DNA from 3 places in the Bradyrhizobium australafricanum genome. Region 1 is predicted to be linked to each of the others. Evidence: riboswitches for the same ligand, from Rfam matches in the RefSeq annotation. Region 1 holds a riboswitch; each other region holds the start of a gene.

The links. Region 1 has a riboswitch for cobalamin ahead of J6525_RS36840 (ribonucleoside-diphosphate reductase subunit alpha). Riboswitches for the same ligand answer to the same signal wherever they lie in the genome.
Region 2: linked by a shared signal. The riboswitch ahead of J6525_RS30430 (DUF1636 family protein) and the one ahead of J6525_RS36840 (ribonucleoside-diphosphate reductase subunit alpha) in region 1 are both predicted to bind cobalamin.
Region 3: linked by a shared signal. The riboswitch ahead of J6525_RS24200 (TonB-dependent receptor) and the one ahead of J6525_RS36840 (ribonucleoside-diphosphate reductase subunit alpha) in region 1 are both predicted to bind cobalamin.

The regions. Positions count from the first base shown of each region.
Region 1 is NZ_JAGKJL010000062.1:29,848-35,832, forward strand. It holds gene J6525_RS36835 (ribonucleotide-diphosphate reductase subunit beta) at 1-87, opposite strand, end outside; gene J6525_RS36840 (ribonucleoside-diphosphate reductase subunit alpha) at 78-1,967, opposite strand; cobalamin riboswitch at 2,129-2,343, opposite strand; gene J6525_RS36845 (class I SAM-dependent methyltransferase) at 2,746-3,678, opposite strand; gene J6525_RS36850 (nodulation protein NolB) at 3,881-4,096, opposite strand; gene J6525_RS36855 (HrpF/NolX family T3SS translocon protein) at 4,744-5,985, shown strand, end outside.
Region 2 is NZ_JAGKJL010000041.1:67,025-73,009, reverse strand. It holds gene cbiB (adenosylcobinamide-phosphate synthase CbiB) at 1-359, shown strand, start outside; gene cobD (threonine-phosphate decarboxylase CobD) at 371-1,339, shown strand; gene J6525_RS30440 (cobyric acid synthase) at 1,540-2,988, opposite strand; gene cobO (cob(I)yrinic acid a,c-diamide adenosyltransferase) at 3,000-3,653, opposite strand; cobalamin riboswitch at 3,690-3,901, shown strand; gene J6525_RS30430 (DUF1636 family protein) at 3,996-4,370, shown strand; gene cobW (cobalamin biosynthesis protein CobW) at 4,367-5,401, shown strand; gene cobN (cobaltochelatase subunit CobN) at 5,401-5,985, shown strand, end outside.
Region 3 is NZ_JAGKJL010000028.1:61,494-67,478, reverse strand. It holds gene J6525_RS24210 (amidohydrolase family protein) at 1-108, shown strand, start outside; gene J6525_RS24205 (CobW family GTP-binding protein) at 110-1,039, shown strand; cobalamin riboswitch at 1,290-1,485, shown strand; gene J6525_RS24200 (TonB-dependent receptor) at 1,593-3,866, shown strand; gene J6525_RS24195 (cytochrome b family protein) at 3,869-5,368, shown strand; gene J6525_RS24190 (tetratricopeptide repeat protein) at 5,376-5,849, opposite strand; gene gspD (type II secretion system secretin GspD) at 5,926-5,985, opposite strand, start outside.

The sequences.
Region 1 (5,985 bases):
GTAGCTGCCGGTCGAGTCGAGGAGGCCGACGCGCTGCTTGCCGATCAGCGCACGCGGATCGACGGACGAGAGATCGATCACTGACATGCGAGGCACTCCTCATAGTCGGTGCGCTGCTGCGATGGTTGCGGCGGCGCAGTCTTGTCGCCATCGGCGATGGCGCCGGCGAACGCCGCGCGCGAAATAGATTTTGAACGGCAGTAGTAGAGGCTCTTCACCCCCCGCTTCCATGCCGTCCAGTGCAGCATGTGAAGATCCCATTTATCGACGTCAGCTGGCAGATAGAGGTTGACCGACTGGCTCTGGCAGATGAACGCGGCGCGGTCGGCGGCAAGTTCGACGATCCAGCGCTGGTCGATCTCGAAGGCGGTGCGAAAGACCGCTTTCTCGATTTCCGAGAGGATGTCGAGATGGGCGACCGAACCCTCGTGGGCGATGATCGACTGCCAGATCGCCGAAGTATTGGCGTCCTTGGCGGCCAGCAGTTTGGCGAGATGCCGATTACGCACCGAGATGGCGCCGGACAAGGTCTTATGGGTGTAGATGTTGGCCGGGATCGGTTCTACGCAAGCGCTGGTGCCGCCGCAGATAATGCTTATCGAGGCGGTCGGCGCGATCGCGATCTTATGGCTGAAGCGGGCCATCACGCCTCGTTCCAGGGCATCCGGGCACGGCCCCCGCTCGCGCGCGAGCGTCACGGATGCCGCATCAGCATCGCGACGAATTTTCCAGAACATGTTCAGATTGAACGACTTGGCCACGACGCTTTCCATCGGAATGCTCTTGGCCTGCAGGAACGAGTGGAAGCCCATGACGCCAAGGCCGACGGAACGCTCACGCAAGGCGGCGTAGCGGGCACGCTTCATGACGCCCGGCGCCACCGTGATGAAGTGGGTCAGCACGTTGTCGAGGAAGCGCATGACGTCCTCGATGAAGCCAGGCTCCTCGTTCCACTGGTCCCAGGTCTCGAGGTTGAGCGACGACAGGCAGCACACCGCGGTACGCTCCTCGTCGCGATGATCGATGCCGGTCGGCAGGGTAATTTCGCTGCACAGGTTGGACGTTGAGACCTTGAGGCCGAGCTCGCGCTGGTGCTTGGGGAGCGCGCGGTTCACCGTGTCGATGAACAAGAGATAAGGCTCCCCCGTCTGCAGCCGGTTCTCCAGGATGCGTTGCCACAGCTGGCGGGCGTCGATTTCGCGGATAACGTCCTTGGTCTTCGGACTGCGCAGAGCGAACGCAGTGCCGGCGCCTACGGCACGCATGAACTCATCGGTGACGTTGATGCCGTGATGCAGGTTGAGACTCTTGCGGTTGAAGTCGCCGGACGCCTTGCGGATCTCGAGGAACTCCTCGATCTCGGGATGGTGGATATCGAGATAGACCGCAGCCGAGCCGCGCCGCAACGAGCCCTGGCTGATCGCCAACGTCAGGCCGTCCATGACGTGGATGAACGGGATGATGCCTGAGGTAACGCCGCCCTTCACCTGCTCGCCGATCGAGCGAACATTGCCCCAGTAGGTGCCGATGCCGCCACCGTTAGAGGCAAGCCATACGTTCTCGTTCCAGGTGCCCACGATGCCTTCGAGCGAGTCCGACACCGAGTTAAGGAAGCAGGAAATCGGCAGGCCGCGCGTCGTGCCGCCGTTGGAGAGCACCGGTGTGGCTGGCATGAACCACAGCCGAGACATCCCATCGTAGAGACGTTGGGCATGCGCAACATCATCCGCGAAGGCGCAAGACACCCGCGCGAACATGTCCTGGATCATTTCGCCGGCGAGCAGATAACGGTCGCTCAGCGTCAGCTTGCCGAACGGCGTCAACAGGTCGTCGCGCGTCCGATCGAGCTTGAGATCGGCCGGCTTTGGCGATGGCGCAAGGGGGTACGGCAGCGGGGCCGGCGACGGCGGCGGCACAAGACACAACTCAGGCGCGCTGGGCTCTGCCTGCAATGGCTGCGACCTCACGCGCGCCGGCTCCTCAATGAGATGACCATGCTGATCGAAATCGTAAGACGGCGACATCGGCAACCCCGCGATGTTAGGCGGGGGAACCGCGCGGATGACTTGCGAGGAAACCGGTCAAACGTCTCCGGCTGCAAGCGACCCAACGGGGCACCCCGCCCGAGGACTTTCGTTCAGTCGCGGCAGGTCTCCTGGCTCGCGGGTCGCCGCGGCTGTCGGCCTTCCCGGCGCTGTGCTGCGCCAGTGACCATGATGACAACCGCTCACCGCTTACAGTTGCGGGGGCAGCCCCGGAGTAGCCGTTCGGCGCACCGGGTTCCCTCTTAGCTTCCGACCCACAAAATGTTGGGGCCAGAAGACCGTGACTGACTAGACATAGGCACTACTCGCCGGGATTCGTCAACTGGAGAGGTCCAGATTAAAACGCAAAAACATACCGAAGCCCGGACGACTTTGTCGCCGCTGTCGGCTTCTGCTGCAGGTGATTGGATATGCCGTTGGGCTGCATTACCGGTTTCCGTCAAGCCTGCGCAACGGTCGAGGAAATTCCTGGCTCGCACGTCGCATTGATGGAATCTAAGAAACGGCGCGTCAGTAGAGGAGCAATTCGGCCAGACGCTTGATTTGAATCGCAGCGCTCCTGCTCGCCGCGACAAATGGCATCTGGACGAATTCGTTATCCACTCGCGGGCGAACAACATCGGCTCTGGCGCGCCGTCGACCGGAATGGCCTCGCATCCAGCCCCGAACAGACTCGCGCTGCACAGTGGTCCCACGCCTGTCACGGCTCCAGCGCGACCTGCAAGCCCTCCTTACTTTCAACATGAACGTAACGGGGTCCGATCGGCCGTCCCCTGCCGCTGGCGACAGTGACAATGTCTTCCAGAGGCGTGGCGCGCGCATCCGCCTCGGGGCGAGACAAGATCAGATCGGCGTGAAACAGCCCTTCCGATTCGAGGCCGGTGGCATCCACGCCAAGGGCCGCCAAGCTGGCCAAACAGCTCTCAAATTCTTCAGGATCGCGAAAGCGACGCTGGATAAACGTTGCGCCGGCAAGACGTTCTGTCACAAGACCACGGTTTGCGAACGTCGCGGCGAGCGATTCAAATGGGAACATTCGTAGCACGAAGGAGATGATCCATGGTTGCTTCTCTGCCGCATCGAGAATCTCGCTGAACGTCTTCTCGGTAACGTAGCCGATGCATCCGGTCGACATGATAACATCCACGGAGCGGAGAATGCGCGCGCTGTCCATCGATAGCGCCTCCTTTTCAAGGTCAGCGACAATGCCCTGCTCTAAAAGGCCAACACTCTTCGCATAGCTGACCGCCCGGGCCGACACATCGAGGCCGATAAAGCGTGCCAACCCGACATCAGGCCAGGCTGCATAGAAACTGCGATCGAGACTCACCAATGTCTCAGAGCTGATCGCTCTCATCTCACGCCGGGCGTAGCGGTGACGCAAGCCCGCGAAGGTCAGCGGAAAGCGATGCACCGCTGCATTGATGCCGTACGAACAACCAACATCGAGCACGACGGGCTTGAGGCCGGTGGCCGAAGCTTTCGCTGCCAGTATTTGGCGCACAACCGGCTCAGCCACGTCCGGTATCATATAATCCAGGTCTCCGAGGACCGAGAAATATGCCCTCGGATCATCCGAAGCATAAATATCGTGGAATGCAGCTTTAGACCGATTGATGCGCGAGAAATCTATCCGCAACGCAATGTCTCCTCTCATTTGCAAGCAGCTCGACGGCTGTTGCCTTCGTACCCGCCTGCACTTTGGTTATATAGGGTGTAGGCCCTTACATCCGCCGATGCGGTAGCAGAAGCGGCAAGTGAACAAGCGCATCACCCCCCTCTGCGCGTCGCGGCGCGAGCGATCCTGCTGTTGTGCGAAGAAACCATCAGCCCGCTCAGCCCACCGATAGAAGCTTATTCAGAGATAAGCTGACGGCGCCGGCGCCCTTGGAGATGAGCGAAACCTGAATGACGCGATCGTCAACATCCCACAGGTTCGTCAAGGCCGAATCGAAATGATCCCCACCTTCCGGTTTACCTGCCGGATGCCAGGCGGTCGGCCACCAACGAAGCTGCACCTTGCTTCGAAGCTGCCTGCGCAAGACTATCATGAAACTGGTCCCGCACCGATAAACAGCCGCTGGAGAACCATTCAGCCGGGTTGAGAGAGATCGAGGCAACGGCAGGCAACATGAGAAGAACCGTTTTGTCACGTGATGAGATTGGCACCTTCGTGAGCGCGAATGGGCCAGCACCCTAGAAACGCAAGCTGACCGAAAGCTGACGAGCCTTCGTCACCTGCTGATCATCGAGCGCGAAACCAGTGCCCCATCTTGAGATGCTCCGGAGATCTTGCGAGATCGTTGGACCAAATCAACGAATGCTGCGGATCGGCAGACGGGAGGCCGTTAACTTGACAGACATGGCACCAGGCCAAGTGAACGCAACCATACGAAGCTGACACCGGCATTGAAAATCCGTCCGGCCTTACTGGCAAGGCCATGTCATCAATCGTGTCGAAATCGTCTGAGCGCCGTCAGCTTCTCGAAAGCTTGTCCGTCCTAGCATACGGCGTGAATATCTAGACGGCGGTGTCCCCATGGATGGTCGCGGAACTGAGCGCTGGAGGCACACCGAGCAACAGGATGCAAGTGGTAGGACCTGTTGAACTCTGCCGCTCAACACTCCTTGTTCGTCGCGATCTCGGGCCGCAACTAGGTGCCGTCTTGTGGTGCACCCTTATATCGGAGAACGTATAATGTCAGTCGACCTATCGCCAACCGCCAATTCAACTGTGGCTTTACCCGGAATGCCCGCCCCGCCCTCTTCGGCGCAGGACTTTTCCAGCTTTCAGGCGATGCTGGTCGGCCTCGCGTCCAAGGACACGACCAGCGATCATTCCGCACCGCAGGAGCCGGTACCCACAGACGCAGCCAAGCAACTGACAGAGGAACTCACGCGGGAGACGCGAAGTATCCTTCCACCGGAGATTAGGGCAGCACTGGATGCATATCAGGATGACCCACAGCCGTCCTGTGCTGCGAGCAGCCCAATCATTGCGGAGGCACCCGTACAAAGCTCAAGGATCACCTGGAACGGTGGCACGCTGACTAATGCAGAACTGCAGATTGTCTCTGTTCTGAACCGCCACAAGGACAAATGTCCGCTTGATTGGAAGTCCCTGGGAGATTTGGCCAACGATCCCTCGACACCGCCGGACCTAAAGGCGGCGATCGAAGCGCTGCAGCAGGACCCGGAGCTCTTCTATGCGATCGGTTCGCAAGGCGACGGCCGCTGTGGCGGCAAGATCAAGGTGGGCGATCTCTGCGGCTTTTCCGATCACCACCCCCAAGTCGCCGCGTTCCAAGAGCAGCGGGCGCGGACCTACGAGCAGAACTACATACCATCCGACGGGACCGGAAATGGTGAGCCATCGGTCATGACCCTGACCGATGCCCTGCGCGAGCTCTACCGCTATTCCGATAACCTGCCCAAGAACTTGAGCCTTGCGGATTTCAGACACATCGTGGACGGCAACGCCGACATTGGCAAATGCCCCCCACAGGTCCTCGCGGCGGCTCAATATTTTCTCGACCACCCAGATCAATGGAAGCAGTTGTACGGCGGCTCGATCGATAAGGTCCACAAAGAGGACTTTTTGCAGGTCGCTTCATCATCGATGAGTCTCAGCCGACCCGAGCTGAGCACACTAAACACGATAAACAACAACCAGGACGCTTTCTTTGGAAATGGCGTTCTGACCCGGGAAAAGCTCGCGAGTATGGTGGACGACAAGAACCTTTCTCCCGAGGTACGAAAAGCGGCCTCCCAGCTGCTCTCGGATTCTGTGCTGTTTGGGTTGATGAACAACGCGATTACCGGCTACAAAACCCACCACAAGTTTTTCGACTTCGGCGGCGGCCATACGGTTGATTCCGGAAACATCAGCGGAAATGATTTCAAGCAGTTCTTCAATAACATGTCTGGTGCGAACCGCGCT
Region 2 (5,985 bases), on a different contig from region 1:
AAGCCTTTGGCTGGGCGGCCGCCCGGATCGACGATCTCGCCAATCTCATTCCGGCGCGGTTGACGGGTGTTCTGTTCGTGCTGCTCGCGCCGAACCGTTCGCATGCGTGGTCATGCATGTTGCGCGATGCGCGCCGGCATCGCTCGCCGAATGCCGGCTGGCCGGAAGCTGCGATGGCCGGCGCGCTTGGCGTGCGGCTCAGCGGTCCCCGCATCTATCACGGTCACATCGCAGATGAGCCCTGGCTGAACGAGGGGGCGCGCGATCCGGCTGCCGCTGACGTCTTCACCGGGTTGAAACTCTATCGCTACGCCATGGTGCTGTTGGCTGCGGCGTTCGTCGCCCTGGCGCTGGCGTGAAGGAGCGGCGCATGCGTGAGCACGGCGGGAATCTTGATGTCGCCCGGCAGCGCTTCGGCGGCGCCGCGGACGACTGGATCGACCTATCGACCGGGATCAATCGGGTGCCGTATCCCTTGGTCGATGTCGAGCCGCGGCTATGGAGCGCCTTGCCGTCGCGATCCGATCTTGAATCGCTGCACGACGCCGCGCGGCAGGCCTATGCCACCAAGGCGCCGATCGTGGCGATGGGCGGTGCGCAGGCCGCCATTCAGTTGCTGCCGCATCTGGCGTCTCGCGGCCGAGCGCGGATTCTGGCGCCGACCTACAATGAGTATGCCGCGGTGTTGTCGGCCACCGGCTGGGACGTCGCCGAGGTGTCCGATCTCGCCGCGCTCGCAGGAGCGGACATTGCCGTCGTCGTCAACCCGAACAATCCCGACGGACGGCGCCATGATCGGCGCGAGTTGCTGGCACTGCTGCCGCGCGTTGGCCGGCTCGTCATCGACGAGAGTTTTGCGGACGCTGTTCCTGACCTGTCCCTTGCACCGGAAGCAGGACGCGCGGGGCTGCTGATCCTGCGCTCCTTCGGCAAGTTTTACGGACTTGCCGGCTTGCGCCTCGGCTTCACGATCGGCAGCGAGGCGGACATCGCCACGCTTGCCGCGATGGCGGGCCCTTGGCCAGTTTCGGGAGCAGCAATCGCGATCGGGCGGCGCGCGTTGCTCGATCACGACTGGGCAACGGCGACGGCTGCGCGGCTCGCGGACGACTGCGTCAGGCTCGATGCAGTAGCGCGATCGCAGGGCTGGACGCTGGTCGGCGGCACGTTGCTGTTCCGGCTCTACGGGACCGGCGATGCGTTGGCTGCGCAGGAGAAACTTGCCCGCGCGCAGATCTGGTCGCGGGTCTTCCAGCAGAAACCGGGATGGCTGCGCCTCGGCTTGCCGGGCAGCGAGGCCGAGTGGTCGCGCCTTTCCGCCGTGTTGTCTTCGGTCTAGCGACGATCTCAGCGTCACCTCGCCCCGCGTGCGGGGAGAGGTCGGAACGCATCGCCAGATGCGTTCCGGGTGAGGGGGAGTCTCCGCGAACGCAGCTATCACCGGATATGCGGAGACGCCCCTCACCCCAACCCTCTCCCCGTGAAGAACGGGGAGAGGGGGTACAGCGCCGTCGCTGTTCGACCAGGAATCATCTCGCATTAACGCGCCAGCGCGAGCAGGCCTTCGACATCGAGATGGGTCTCGATGTGCTCGGCAAGCGCGTCGAGCGCGCTCTCGACCCTGGCGCCGTAGGGCTGATCAGCTGCCGCGATGTCGAGTTGCGCGAGGAAAGCCTTGCGAAATTCGTCCGAGGCGAACAGGCCGTGCAGATAGCTGCCGTGAGCGCGCCCATCTGCGGAGACAGCGCCCTCAGCCGTACCGTCGAGTGATGCAAAAGGCCGCGCGCGATCCGGCCCGTCGGTGCGCCCGATATGGATTTCATAGGCGCTGATCGGCTGGCTGGTCGCGGCATGCACCGCGCTGGCGCGCGTCAGCGTCTTCTGTTCGGTCATGGTGGTTGCGACATCGAGCAGCCCGAGCCCGCGCGTTTCGCCGGCAGGACCTTCGATCCCATCGGGGTCGGCGACGCTGTGTCCAAGCATCTGGTATCCGCCGCACAGGCCGAGGACATGGCCGCCGCGGCGATGATGCGCGAGGAGATCGATGTCCCAGCCCTGCGCGCGCAGGAAGGCGAGATCGCCGCGGGTCGATTTCGAGCCGGGCAGGATGACGAGCTTCGCATCACCCGGGATGGCTTCGCCCGGACGTACCATCACGAGATCGACGCCGGGCTCCAGCTTCAGCGGATCGAGGTCGTCGAAATTGGCGATCCGCGACAGCGCAAGGAACGCGATCTTGCACTGGCCCGGCTTGCGCGCCTCGCCGAGCCCGAGCGCATCTTCGGCCGGAAGTTCGCCGGCGCGGACGAACCAGGGCAGCACGCCAAATCCGCGCCAGGCGGTGCGCTCTTCGATCAAGCGATAGCCGTCATCGAACAATGTCGGATCGCCGCGGAATTTGTTGATGATAAAGCCCTGGATCATCGCGGCATCATCAGGGTCGATCACCGTCTTGATGCCGACGAGCTGCGCGATCACGCCGCCGCGGTCGATGTCGCCGACCAGCACCACGGGCACGTCTGCTTTGCGCGCAAAACCCATATTGGCGATATCGGCTTTGCGTAAGTTGACCTCGGCGGGGCTGCCGGCGCCCTCGACCAGCACCAGATCGGCGCGCTGCTTCAGGCGCGCAAAACTCTCCAGCACCGCGCCCATCAGCGATGGTTTCATGCCGGCATATTCGCGCGCGCGTGCGGTGGCAATCCGTTTGCCGTGCACGATGATCTGGGCGCCAACATCGGTCTCGGGCTTGAGCAGCACCGGGTTCATGTCGGTGTGCGGCTCGACGCCGGCGGCGAGCGCCTGCAACGCCTGCGCGCGTCCGATCTCGCCGCCGTCGACGGTCACCGCGGCGTTGTTCGACATGTTCTGCGGCTTGAACGGCAGCACGCGCAGGCCGCGCCGTCTCGCGGCGCGCGCGAGGCCGGCGACGATGAGCGATTTGCCCACGTCCGAGCCGGCTCCCTGGATCATCAATGCGCGCGCCATGGAGATGTCTGTCAGAATTCGACGCCCGGCTGGGCCTTGATGCCGGAGCGGAACGGATGCTTCACCAGCGTCATCTCGGTGACGAGGTCGGCAATCTCGATCAATTCGTCCTTGGCATTGCGCCCGGTGAGCACGACATGGGTCATCGGCGGCTTCGACGTGGTCAGGAAGTCGACGACATCGGCGATCGCAAGGTAATCGTAGCGTAGCGCGATGTTGATCTCGTCGAGCACGACCATGCGCAGGCTCGGGTCCGCGATCAGCTGCCTGGCCTTTTCCCAGCCGGCTTGCGCTGCCGCGATGTCGCGGGCGCGATCCTGCGTCTCCCAGGTAAAGCCTTCGCCCATGGCGTGAAATTGACAGAGATCGCCGAAATGCCCGGTGAGCAGGCGGCGCTCGCCGGTATCCCAGGCGCCCTTGATGAACTGCACCACGGCGCAGGGAAAGCCGTGCGCCACACAGCGCACGATCATGCCGAACGCGGAGGAGGATTTTCCTTTGCCGGCGCCGGTATGGACGATGATCAGGCCCTTTTCACCGCTCTTGGTCGCCATGATGCGGTCGCGGGCGGCCTTCTTTTTCGCCATCTTGTCCGCGTGGCGCGTATCCAGCGAGAGATCGGTGCCGACGGCGCCGTCTTCAGCGCCCTTTCCATCAGAAGTCATCACATTCCTTCGGCTTGACAAGTGCGAGGCTTGGACGAATGGTGGTCCCGCGTTGGTTCCTGTCCTACGACAGGCGAAGAGGGAATGCGATAGGGCTCCGCTAAATCGGGTCCGAAGCGCAGCCGCCCCCGCGACCGTGACCGGAGAGATGCCCAAGCCACTGATTCCATACGGAGTCGGGAAGGTGGGCATCGAAGGGTAAAACCTGCTCCGCAAGCCGGGAGACCTGCCAACGCAGCATGTTGTGAAACCGGCGGACGGGGTGTTCCGCGACGGGGAACGAACCTGTCCAAAATCGGTTCGTGTGCCTCATCGCTTCCCGCTGTCAATCCAGGAAGGGCGATGAGCGTCACACTTCATGTCTGCATCACTTGCCGCGCCGGCCAGACGCCGGCGGAAGGTGAGCTCGCGCCCGGTGCACGCCTGCATGCCGCGCTTGTCGAGGCCGGCGTGCCCGATGACGTCAATCTGGTTCCCGTCGCATGCCTGTCGGCCTGCAGCCAGGGTTGCTCGGTCGCGCTCAGCGCGCCGGGGCGCTGGTCCTATGTCTACGGCCGCTTGTCCGAAGCCAATGCCGCGGATGTGATCGCCGGTGCCTCCGCCTATGCGGCGGCGCCCGACGGCATCGTGCCGTGGCGCAGCCGTCCGGAAATCTTCCGCAAGCAATCGCTCGCCCGCATTCCACCCATCGCCGTCGTGCCGGAGGCCGCAGAATGACCACGCTCGCCAAAATTCCTGTCACGGTCGTGACCGGCTTTCTCGGCTCCGGCAAGACGACACTGATCCAGCATCTGATCCGCAATGCCAACGGCAAGAAGCTCGCGGTGCTGGTCAACGAATTCGGCAGCGAAGGCGTCGACGGCGACATCCTGAAGTCGTGCGCCGACGCCAATTGTCCGGCCGAGAACATCGTCGAGCTCGCCAATGGCTGCATCTGCTGCACCGTCGCCGACGATTTCATCCCGGCGATGGAGCAGTTGCTGGCGCGGAACGTGAAGCCTGATCACATCGTGATCGAGACCTCGGGGCTCGCCCTGCCGAAGCCGCTGCTGAAAGCGTTCGACTGGCCGGAGATCCGTTCGCGGATCACGGTCGACGGCGTGATCGCGCTCGCCGATGCCGAGGCCGTCGCCGCCGGCCGTTTTGCGCCTGATCCGGCCGCGGTGGATGCGCAGCGTGCGGCGGACGACAATCTCGACCACGAGACGCCGCTGTCGGAAGTGTTCGAGGACCAGATCGCCTGTGCCGATATCGTGCTGCTGACCAAGGCGGATCTCGCCGGGGCGGAAGGGGTCAAGGCGGCGAAAGCGGTGATCGCGGCCGAGATGCCGCGCGAGGTGCCGATGTTGCCTGTCGTCGACGGCACGATCGACGCGCGCGTGATCCTCGGGCTCGAGGCGGCGGCTGAAAACGACCTCGCGGCGCGGCCGTCGCATCACGATGGCGAGGAGGAACACGAGCACGACGATTTCAATTCCGTCGTGATCGATCTTCCGGAAGTTTCGGATGTCGACGCGCTGGTCGCCTCGATCAAGGGGCTGGCGCGCGAGCAGAACGTGCTGCGCGCCAAGGGCTACATCGCGATCGAAGGCAAGCCGATGCGGCTGCTGGTGCAATCGGTCGGCGAACGGGTGCGGCATCAGTTCGACATGCCCTGGGGCGCCCGGGCGCGGCAGTCGAAGCTCGTCGTGATCGGCGAACATGCCGACATCGATGAAGCCGCGATCAGGGCACGGCTTGGTGTCTGATGCACGTCGTCTTCCGCGAGAGCCGCGGCCTTGAGGAGACCGCGACGCCAAGGGACCTCGGCCAGGATCCGGCCGATCTCGTGGTGTTGTCGTTTTCCGACAGCGATCTTGCTGCCTTCGCGGCCGGCTGGCGGCGCGGCCGTGCTGCGCTGCCGTCGCTGCGGCTCGCCAACCTCGCGGAGCTGCGCCATCCGCTGTCGGTCGATACCTATATCGAGCGGACGCTGTCGCACGCGCGCGGCATCCTGGTGCGGCTGATCGGCGGCGAGCCCTATTGGTCATACGGGCTGGCCGCGGTGCATCGGCTGGCGAAGGAGCGCGGCATCGCCCTGGTGGTGCTACCGGCCGATGGCCGCGACGATCTGCGGCTCGATGAATTCTCGACCTTGCCGGTCTCGACGCTGCGCCGTCTGAAGGTGCTGTGCGACAAAGGCGGCCCGGTTGCCGCGCAGGCCGTTATCGCGCAGCTGGCGCTGGCGTCCGGACTCTATGCTGGGCCGGTGGTCGGCGAGATCGATCTTCCCGAGATCGGCGTCTACGATTCCCGGCGCGGTGCCATCGCGGCGTTGCCGGCATCGGACGGC
Region 3 (5,985 bases), on a different contig from region 1:
GGCGTGCGGCATCTCGTGGTCAGCGGCCAGCCGCTGATCAGCGATGGTGTGCTCGATGTCGCGGCGCGTCCCGGCCGGCCGGTGCGCCGGCCTATCACGGGGGGCTGAGGTGCCGGTCCCGATCCTGCTGGTCGCGGGCTTCCTCGGGGCGGGCAAGACCACGGTCGTGAACCATCTGCTGGCGCATGCGCAAGGGCGGCGCATCGCCGCCGTGGTCAACGATTTCGGTGCGATCAATATCGACGCCGAGCTGATCGCCGGCGCCAGCGACGGCGTGGTCAGCCTGAGCAATGGCTGCATCTGCTGCACGCTGGAGGGCGACCTGCTGCGCACGCTCGCCACGTTGCTGCGGCGTGATCCGCGTCCCGAATTCATCGTGATCGAGACCAGCGGGATCGCCGATCCCGCCGACATCGTGCGCAACCTGATGGATCCCGTGATCTGGAAGGAGGCGCCGCTGGAGACCGTGCTGTGCGTGGTCGACGCGACGCAGCCTGCGGCGAAGCTGAACGATGCGCTGCTGCGCTCGCAGCTCCGGGCGGCGGACGTGGTGGCGCTGAGCAAGGTCGATCTGACTGACGCCGCCACCTGCGCCGCGATCCGCGACGCCGTGCGCGCGGCGCGTCCGGCGGCCGTGGTGGTTGATGCCTTGCATGGCGAGGTGCCGGCCGCGCTGCTGTTCCCAGCGGACCTCGATCATGTGCCGGCGCCGCGCGAGACCGCGCCGCGACGGCCGGCGTCCGATCGCTTCGAGACGCTGAGCTGGACCTCGGAGCGGCCCGTCTTGCTGCCGCGCTTGCAGCAGGCGATCGGCAGACTGGCCTCGAAGCTGGCGCGGGCGAAGGGATTGTTCGAGACGGTGGAGCAGCCCGGGCGGCTGACCGTGTTTCAACTCGCCGGCGGCCGCGCGACCCTGGCTGCGGGCGGCGTGCCGTCGCCCGGCGTGCCGCGCACGCGCATCGTGTTCATCGCCGAGATGGGTGCGCTGTCGCGCGCGGAGATTGATGAGGTGATGCAGGGATGCGTCGAGGCTCAGTGACGCGAACCTACGTTTCCCGTCATCCTGAGGTGCGAGCCTTGCGGCGCAATTGCGCCGCTGGGCGAGCCTCGAAGGATGCACGGCCCGGCTGGTGGCCGTCGATCCTTCGAAACGCCGCTGCGCGGCTCCTCAGGATGACGGGATTAGAGGGAGCTCCACGTCATCCGCAGATGCCTGTGTCATCGCCGCAGCATTACCCGCAAAGCATGTGTGCGACAATCGCATCGAATTGACAGCCCTGCCGGCACCACCTATCGTTTTTGCCGACGGTTCCCTTCGGGGATCAAAAGGGAATGCGGTGCGAGGGTAACCCCAATGCCGCAGCTGTCCCCGCAACTGTAAACGGCGAGCCTTTCGTCAATTTGCCACTGGGCCATCAGGCCCGGGAAGGCGTCGACAGGCGATGACCCGTGAGCCAGGAGACCTGCCGTCAGTCGTGGTCACACGCGAGCACATCGGGCGGGGGCGTCCTGGTGGGATCGGAGCACTGCCTTTTGGGCAATGCGCCAGTCCGCGTTCGCGGTGACGTGCCACGTTACCGCGAGTCCTTTTCATGTCTCCGTCCTCTCCCGTTGCGCGCAAATGGCGCCTCGGTCTTCTCTGCTCCCTGTCATCATTGCTGTTGCCGGCCGAAGCCTCGGCACAAACACCGCCACCAACCAGGCTCGATCCGATCGAGGTCGCGCCTTCCGCTGCGGCAAAGCCGAAGCCCGCGGCGCGCAGCCGTGACATGGCCGCTGCGGCGCGGCCACGGCCGAGGCCCGCGACGGCCGGCAACACGCCGCGCGCCGCGGCGTCAGGCGTATCGGGGGCGGCATCGCCGACACTCAATGCCGCCACGCAGGGCGGCACCGGTAGTCGTCTCAATCTGACGCCGCTGCAGACGCCGGCCAGCGTCGAGATCATCACGGCGCAGACCATCGCCGAACGCGGCCAGCATAATGTGCTCGATGCCGTCACCCAGGACGCGGCCGGGTTCGTCGCAACGCCGGCGCCCGGCAATGGCGGCCTGTCGTTCAGCAGCCGCGGCTTTGCCGGCAGCAACTCGGTGATGACGCTGTACGACGGCACGCGCTTCTATATCGGCTCCGGCACGCTGACGTTCCCCTACGACACCTGGTCGACGCAGCGCATCGAAGTGCTGCGCGGGCCGGCCTCGGTGCTGTACGGCGAGGGCGCGATCGGCGGCGTCATCAACGTGATTCCGAAGAAGCCGCAGAGCACGCCCTATAACGAGGCCGAGGTCTCGCTCGACAGCAACATGACGCGGCGGCTCTCGGTGGACAGCACCGGTCCGATCAATCCCAATGTGTCGTACCGCGTCAACGCCACCGGCAACATGTCGGACGGCTGGGTCGATCGCGACAAGACCTCGAACGCGGTGGTCTCCGCTGCCGTGCGGGTGCAGGCGTCGGACAATCTCGCCTTCACGCTGTCGGAGGACTACGGCGACCGCAGCCCGTCGCGCTATTTCGGCACGCCGCTGATCAACGGCTCGATCCAGGACGCGCTGCGCTTCAAGAACTACAATGCAGCAGACAGCGCGATCCGATATCAGGACAGCTGGACCCGGTTCAAGACCGAGTGGGACGTCGCCGACGGCATCAAGGTCAACAACACGCTGTATTACCTGACCAGCGGGCGGCACTGGCGCGACATCGAGAACTACACCTGGAATCCGAAGACCCGGCTGATCGATCGCACGAGCTACATCGAGATCTTCCACGACCAGAAGCAGCTCGGCAACCGGATGGATGCGACCTTCAGCGGTCACGTGTTCGGCCTTGCGAACCAGGTCGTCGCTGGCTTCGACGTCAACCGGATCGACTTCACCCACACCAACAACTCGCCCTATGGCGGCGCGTCGTCGGTCAATCCTTACGTGTTCGATCCGGGATCGTTCTTCGCGACGACGACGGCGACCACGCCGGGCTTCAATGCGATCGTCAATCAATACGCGCTGTTCGCCGAGGATCGTCTCTTGCTGACCGATCAGTTGTCGCTGGTGACCGGTGTCAGGTATGACCGTCCCGAGGTGGATCGCACCGACTACAAGACGCCCGCAAACAGTTTCGAGACGGCGCTATCGGGCACCAGCTGGCGCGCGGGGCTCGTTTACGAGCCGATCAAGAACCTCGCGTTCTATGGCCAGTACGCGGTCGGCGTCGATCCGGTCAGCAATCTGATCTCACTGTCGACCACGCAGAAAACGTTCCAGCTTGCGACCGGCAAGCAGACCGAGATCGGGGTCAAGCAATCGTTCTGGGGCGGCCGCGGCGAGTGGACGCTGGCTGCCTACGAGATCGTCAAGACCGGGCTCACGATTCCCGATCCCGGCAATCCCACCGGCGGCCTGGCATTGCAGATCGGCCAGCAATCATCCCGCGGGGTCGAAGGATCGATCGGGCTCGCACTGAGCGACGGCTGGCGCGTCGACGCCAATCTTGCACTGCTGCGCGCCAGATACGACAACAACAGCCAGGTGGCCGGCGGCAAGATCGTCAGCTTCAACGGCAATGTCCCGGTCAACGTGCCGCAGCAGGTCTCGAACGTCTGGCTGACCTGGGACTTCGCGCCCAACTGGTCGGCCTATGGCGGCGTGCAGATCGTCGGTGCGATGTACTCCGATCTTGCCAACACCCAGCTGCGGCCAGGCTACAACGTGGTCAATGGCGGCGTCAGGTGGAAGCCGGATGACCGCACCACGGTCGCGTTCCGCCTCTACAATCTGTTCGACAAGGCCTACGCGGTGACCTCGAACGGCACCGGGCAGTGGCTGCTCGGCATGCCGCGTACCGCCGAATTGTCCGTCAGCGTGAAGTTCTGACCATGCGCAACGCTCTGATCCGGCGCGGGCGGCGGTGGCTCTATATCGTCCACCGCTGGATCGGCATTGCGACGTGTCTCCTGTTCGCGATGTGGTTCATCTCCGGCCTCGTCATGATGTACGTGGCCTTTCCGCGCCTTACCGACAGCGAGCGCCTCGCCGCGCTTCCTGTCATTCCCTGGAGCAAGGTGCGGGTCACGCCTGATCGCGCGATGGCGATCGCGGGTGTCGAGCGTTATCCGCGTGACCTGCGGCTTTCGATGATGGACGACACGCCCGTCTATCGGGTGACCGGCTGGAAGGGAGGGACGATCACCATTTCGGCGACCGACGGCAGCGTGATCGACCGGATCACGCCGGCCCAGGCGCTGGCCATTGCCGCTCATCATCCGCATGCCTTGCAGCCTCGCTTGATCGAAACGATCACGCGCGACCAATGGTCAGTCACGTCGCGCTTCGATCCGTTGCGGCCGCTCTATCTGATCGGTCTCGGCGACGCCGATGGCACCGAGCTCTATGTTTCCTCGCGCACCGGCGAGATCGCGCTCGACACCACGCGTTGCGAGCGCATCTGGAATTGGCTCGGCTCGATCCCGCACTGGATCTATCCGACCGTGTTGCGCAAGGACGGCCCGCTGTGGCGGGATGCGGTGCTGTGGATCTCGGGTGTCTGTCTTGTCGTCGCGGTCACCGGCTTCTGGATCGGCGTCCTCCGCCTGCGGCTGATGCGCCGCTACGCTGATGGCGCCGTCTCGCCCTATCGCGGCTGGATGGCCTGGCATCACATTGCCGGCCTGGTCGGCGGCATCTTCGTCCTCACCTGGATGTTCAGCGGCTGGCTGTCGCTCAACCCCGGCGGCGCGTTTTCCGGGCGCGGCGTCACCCGTGAGATTGCGATCGGCTATAGCGGCCATGACACGGCCGACATCGTCGCTGGCTTCCAGTCGTCGCCATCGATGCCCGCGGTGGAGGCCCGCTTCGTCTGGATCGGCGGACACCGGTTAATGTTGCTCGACGACGGCAACGGCGGCCGCAGCATCGCCGATCCTGTGACCGGTGCGCGGATGACCCTCTCGCGCGACGAGGTCATCGCTGCCGCCCGACACGCAATGCCCGGCGCTGCGATGACATCAGCGCGGCAGCTCGATGAACCCGACGCCTATTGGTACACGCTGCACCAGGCGCGCGAGCTTCCGGTATTGCGGATCGGCTTCGACGATCCCGCCCGCACCTGGCTGCACATCTCCCCCGTCACCGGCGAGATCCTCGAGCGCAGCGACGACAGCCGCCGGTCCTACCGCTGGCTGTTCAACGCGCTGCACAGCCTCGATGTCCCGCTGCTGCTGCGCATCTGGCCGGCGCGCGACGTCGTGGTGTGGCTGCTATCGGCGGCTGGTACGATTATCTCGATCAGCGGGATCGTGATCGGGTGGCGCCGGTTGCGGCGGCGGAAGGTAAGAGGCAGGCGCGTATCGGCGAGCCTCGTGCGCAGACCCCCGTAAGCCGCGATTACTTGACGGTCAGGTGCACGTCCGGCGCCGGCTGATCGGGTGCCCATTCCAGTGCGAACCGCTGTCCGGCAATGATCTCATAGGTCGAGAGCTTGGATGCGACCGCATCGCGGAACCGGAGATAGGCATCGCGCTGCCGCCCGTTCGAGCGGGCCGCGGCCAGATTGAGCCATTTGTAGGCCAGCACGAAATCTGTCGGAACGCCGTGACCCTTGTCGTACATCAGGCCGAGCTGGGCCTGCGCGAACGGGTCGCCCTGCACGGCGCCGCGATAGTAGCAGTCGGCGGCGGCTGCGTAGGCCTGCGGCACGCCGAAGCCGTGCTCGTACAAGAAGCCGAGCATGCCGAGGGCGCGCGCATTGCCGTGCTCGGCGGCCGGCGCGAGCTCCCGGGCCGCCCGGACATAGTCGCCGCGATGGAAGGCGGACGATCCGCGCGCCACGCTGTCGGCGCTCGCGACAGAGGCGGTCATCGCGCAAAGCACGACCGCAAGCGAGGTCGAGAGGCCTGTCCGTCGTGTGAGAACGCGGCGCATCCTGCTGTCCGGCTCAGTGATAACTGGTGGTGATCGGTGCATTGGTCGATGTCGTGGCGATGCTGCCGCGCAA